Regions from separate parts of the Enterobacter cloacae complex sp. HYC074_NIDB genome, predicted to be linked through region 2. Evidence: predicted binding sites of a transcription regulator. Region 2 holds the regulator's gene; the other holds the start of a gene.
What was found. Region 2 encodes Fur, which represses iron uptake genes when iron is present. Its sites were predicted from a motif close to ATAATAATGAGAACNACTATCAA; they were not measured.
Positions count from the first base shown of each region.

Region 1 (2,403 bases), 660 kb from region 2:
CCGCGAAGAAGTTATCGTTACTGGGTACCACGGTGCCAATGTACTTTTTCACCAGCTCCGGGTGATCGTGAATGGCTTCCCCGAAGGAGCAGAAAATAATCCCCTGCTCCGCCAGTTTTTCACGGTAGGTGGTTGCCACCGAGACGGAGTCAAAAATGGCGTCTACCGCCACCTCTTTGCCTTCGCGCACGGGCACGCCGAGCTGATTGAACGCCTCTTCCACCTCTTTACTCAGGAAGCTGTTCTCGGCACCGGTTTGCTGTACCGCACCGGGTTGCGAGGCGCAGGTATCATCACAGCTGCCGCAGGAGGGCGCAGAGTAATAGCTATAATCCTGATAGTTCAGCTTATCGTAATGCGCTTTCAGCCAGTGGGGTTCTTCCATCTCCAGCCACGCGCGGAATGCGCTCAGGCGAAACTCCAGCATCCACTCCGGCTCGTTACGTTTCGCCGAAATGGCGCGCACGACCTCTTCGTTGATGCCTTTCGCCAGTTCATCGGTTTGCAGCTGCGTGAAGAAACCCTCTTTATAGTTGAGGTGTCCGCCGCTCCAGGTGTTTACATCACTCGTTGCTTCAGTATTACGAGACATAGTACCGCCTATACCCCAAAGCTTTCGCCGCAGCCGCATTCGTTCTGGGCTTTCGGGTTATGAAATTTGAATAACTGGTTTAAACCTTCCCGAACGTAGTCGACTTCGGTTCCATCGATAAAAGGCATCGCCTGTAGTGCGACGTATAACTTTGCACCGTCGGTTTCAAAGACCAGATCGTCCTTTTCAGGTTCGGTTACGGTATCCAGCACGTAGCCAAATCCCGCGCAGCCAGTCTGCTTAACGCCTAAGCGTACGCCGAGGATGTCGGGATTTTTTGCCACCAGCTCATGAATATGCGCCGCCGCCGCGGGCGTCAGCGTTAAGCCACGCCAGGCAAAATCGGCCGGATTGAAGGTTTCTGAATGCAGTTCCATAGGTCCACCTCATCTGATAAGCCACCAGGGCATAACACCATGTTAGTGATAACGATTATCACTTCAACCCCCTGCGAGCAGGGGCTTTGGGCTAAACCGCCCTTTTTGGCTACTTTCATTAAGCATAGACCCTGTGACGGGATGCGGATGGGATGGTTAGATTTGTTCAATGCATTGATAAATAATGCATTTCATGAGAATGGCGGTAAGGCGGCGGGCAATGATAAAAATTGTATTGGAAATACCTATTTTTAAGATAGCCAAAGTACGCCCTGGCACCCTATACATTTTTTACGTATGCATCTCCCTTAAGCCAGGTTCTTTTTAATCTTTTTTGCCTTACCTGGGCGCGCATAAAGACGTTTGATGGATGAGTTAACCATTATTTATCAGTCTGATAGTGGTTAAATTCCGATCATGATTAATTACATAAACTTGTCCCTTTTCGGCGTAATGTTTCCCTTTTTAACCACTCACTCAGTAAGGGATTAAATTATGTGGAGTGCCCATAAAGCCGCAGTTTATGCTCGCCAGCATGCAGGTCAGTATAGCCAAAAAAGATGTGCAGAATTTGTTTCAAAATCCATTCGCTCCGGCGGTGCTAATCTACAGAACACATTATGTTAAAGATATGAAAAGCAATTTAATTCTGGCGATCCTGCTTCTGCCCACTCTCGCATCAGCTGCACAGAAGTTACCCCCTGAGGTATCCGCTGCCCTTCAGTTTAATAAGTGGTACATCTCGCAAATTATTATCGGGAAAGAGCCCCTGAAAAACTATGAAGCGCTGAGGCCCTATGTAACCCGTAAAACCATCAGCAAACTCAAAGACATGGATAAGCTGGATCCAGATGAATATGACGTGCCTGACGTCGATATGTTCATCAAGGCTCAGGGATATGAAGATGACTGGGGCATCGTCAGTGCGCGGGCGCTGGATTACGATGCCGCCTGTATGCAGGTTTATATCTCATTCGGCAATAAGCGGGATCACACCGTAATTGACTGCATGGTCAAGGAAGATGGCGTGTGGAAAGTTGAATCCGTGGCCAGTATGAATATTTCAGACAACCTGATGATGGAATAAACCGACGATATGACAGGGGTACTGATGCTATGCATCTTCGCGGATACCCCTGTCGTATCGCCAGAAGGCTAAAAACCCGCGCTGGCGGTTTACCGTTGGCCCCCTTAACATCAGTGATGGATCGAAACGGCGAAACCCTGTTCACGCCAGTGGTCGAGCTGCTCCTGTTGACGAGGCGTAGGCGCTTTACCGGTCCAGACGAAAATTTTTTGCCCGGGAAAGAGTTCCGGACGCGGAGAATCAATCGGCTCAGCCAGCACGTCAATATGCCAGCCCTGATAGGCAAGACGGGCAGCTTCCAGCCATAAATGCGTACGGTCGTCGCACTCCCACCCAATCAGCAGCGC
Region 1 is NZ_CP114214.1:2,069,460-2,071,862, reverse strand. It holds gene sufB (Fe-S cluster assembly protein SufB) at 1-592, opposite strand, end outside; gene sufA (Fe-S cluster assembly scaffold SufA) at 601-969, opposite strand; gene O1724_RS10235 (DUF3828 domain-containing protein) at 1,601-2,056, shown strand; gene O1724_RS10230 (MerR family transcriptional regulator) at 2,167-2,403, opposite strand, start outside.
Region 1: sufA (Fe-S cluster assembly scaffold SufA) is a predicted target of Fur. The motif match lies at 1,009-1,031, and genes of this name have one in related genera.

Region 2 (2,403 bases):
TCAAGGCAGAAGGGCAGCAGGGCTACTTCCTGCAACGTATGACCCCAACCTACGCCTCCTCTAACGGTCGTCTGGATATCTGGTGGGATAACCGCTCTGACTTTAACGCCGACGGCGAAAAGGCGGTCTTCTTCGGGGCAATGTATGACCTGAAAAACTGGAACCTGCCCGGCTGGGCAGTGGGCGCGTCCTACGCGTACGCCTGGGATGCGAAGCCAGCGGATATGGCTACGCCAGACGCGTACTACGATCCAAACTACCGTCTGAAAGAGTCTTCATACAGCCTGGATGCGATTTACACCCTTCAGGAGGGCCGTGCGAAAGGCACGATGTTCAAACTGCACTTCACCCAGTATGACAACCACTCCGATATCCCGAGCTACGCGGGCGGCTACGGCAACATCTTCCAGGATGAACGTGACGTGAAATTCATGGTCATTGCGCCATTTACCATCTTCTGATGAATGCTGCGGCGGGCGGTGTCCCGCCGTTATGGAGACTGAACATGATGAATAAAAGGGTAATCGTTGCGTTGCTGACCTTCGGGCTGGTGGCATGCGCGCAGGATCAGGCGCCGAAAGAGGACTCCCGTCTGAAAGAGGCCTACAGCGCGTGCATCAATACCGCACAGGGTTCACCTGAGAAGATTGAGGCCTGTCAAAGCGTGCTGAACGTGCTGAAAAAAGACAAAACCCATGAGCAATTCGCCACGCAGGAAAACGTTCGCGTAATGGATTACCAGGCCTGTATTCAGGCGCGTAAAACCAGTAACGATCAGGAAGTGGCGAAGCGTTGCGATAAGATCTGGAACGAGATACGCAATAACAATAAATAAGTTGCTTTACGCCCGGTGGCGCAGCGTCACCGGGCTTTTCAGGCAAAAAAAAGCCAACCTCACGGCTGGCTCAGAGTATGAACACTCACTTATTTTGCGTCGTGCGCATGTTCATTTTCGCGGCAATCACCTTCAGCACAGTGACCGTACAGGTACAGGCTGTGGTTGGTCAGGCGGATGCCATGACGGGCGGCGATTTCACGCTGGCGCGATTCAATGGAATCATCGCTAAATTCAATGACCTTGCCACAGTCGAGGCAGATCAGGTGATCGTGGTGGTGCTGCTGAGTCAGCTCGAACACGGATTTACCGCCTTCGAAATTATGACGAGTAACAATGCCCGCGTCATCAAACTGGTTCAGCACACGATAGACGGTTGCCAGCCCAATCTCTTCACCCATATCGATAAGACGCTTATAAAGGTCTTCCGCACTGACATGGTGATTGTCTGGCCCCTGAAGCACTTCAAGGATTTTTAACCGAGGAAGCGTTACTTTCAGGCCAGCTTTCTTTAATGCGGTATTGTTGTCAGTCATGCGGAATCTGTCCTGTTGCTAAACGATTCACTTCAAAAGAAGAAGTGACAGAAAATGCACTTGGGATAATGCGTCTCATTATAGAACTGCCATGGCTAAATGAAAACTGCAAGTCTCAAGCAAAGTATGCTTATAAAAACGTGGTATCACCAACAAACTTGTTCGATGGCACCCACTTTTTACCAGGGGGATATTGTACAGGTCTGGGCGAAAAAGTTAAAAGTTTGTAGCAATTAATTTAATCGGTTTTACCTGGAAAACGGGCGCAACCGGAGTTGCGCCGCAGGGATATCAGGCGTTAAGGATATCGTCCAGGTTCAGCTCTTCACGAACCTGCTTAACCCATTTTTCTACACGCTCAGCGGTCAGCTCTGGCTGACGGTCTTCATCAATGGCCAAGCCAACGAAGTGATCGTCATCTGCCAGACCTTTGGAAGCTTCGAAATGGTAACCCGCCGTTGGCCAGTGACCGACGATCGCCGCACCGCGTGGCTCAATGATGTCGCGAATAGTGCCCAGCGCATCACAGAAATACTCAGCATAGTCTTCCTGATCGCCACAGCCAAACAGGGCAACCAGCTTGCCGTTGAAGTCTACTTCTTCCAGCGTCGGGAAGAAATCGTCCCAGTCACACTGTGCTTCACCGTAGTACCATGTGGGGATGCCCAGCAGCAGGATGTCATAGCCCTCGAGATCTTCTTTGCTGCTCTTGGCGATGTCATGCACATCAGCAACGTCTTTACCGAGCTGTTTTTGAATGTTTTTTGCGATATTTTCAGTGTTGCCAGTATCACTGCCAAAGAAAATGCCGATGATTGCCATGAGTAAAATAACCTCTTGAAACTTAATGGTATGGTGGCGCAAATTGTCCACGGATAAGGGCAATAATAGCAGAACAGGCAACCCTGCGGAAACAGCTATCACGCAGGACTGCACTCTGTGCTACATGAAAAAGGTAATATTGGGGATTTTCTGACTCACGCCTTGCCGCGTAACGTCTCAAGCTGGGCGATCAGCATCTCTTCGATCAAT
Region 2 is NZ_CP114214.1:1,413,329-1,415,731, forward strand. It holds gene chiP (chitoporin ChiP) at 1-461, shown strand, start outside; gene chiQ (ChiQ/YbfN family lipoprotein) at 509-835, shown strand; gene fur (ferric iron uptake transcriptional regulator) at 925-1,371, opposite strand; gene fldA (flavodoxin FldA) at 1,663-2,193, opposite strand; gene ybfE (LexA regulated protein) at 2,349-2,403, opposite strand, start outside.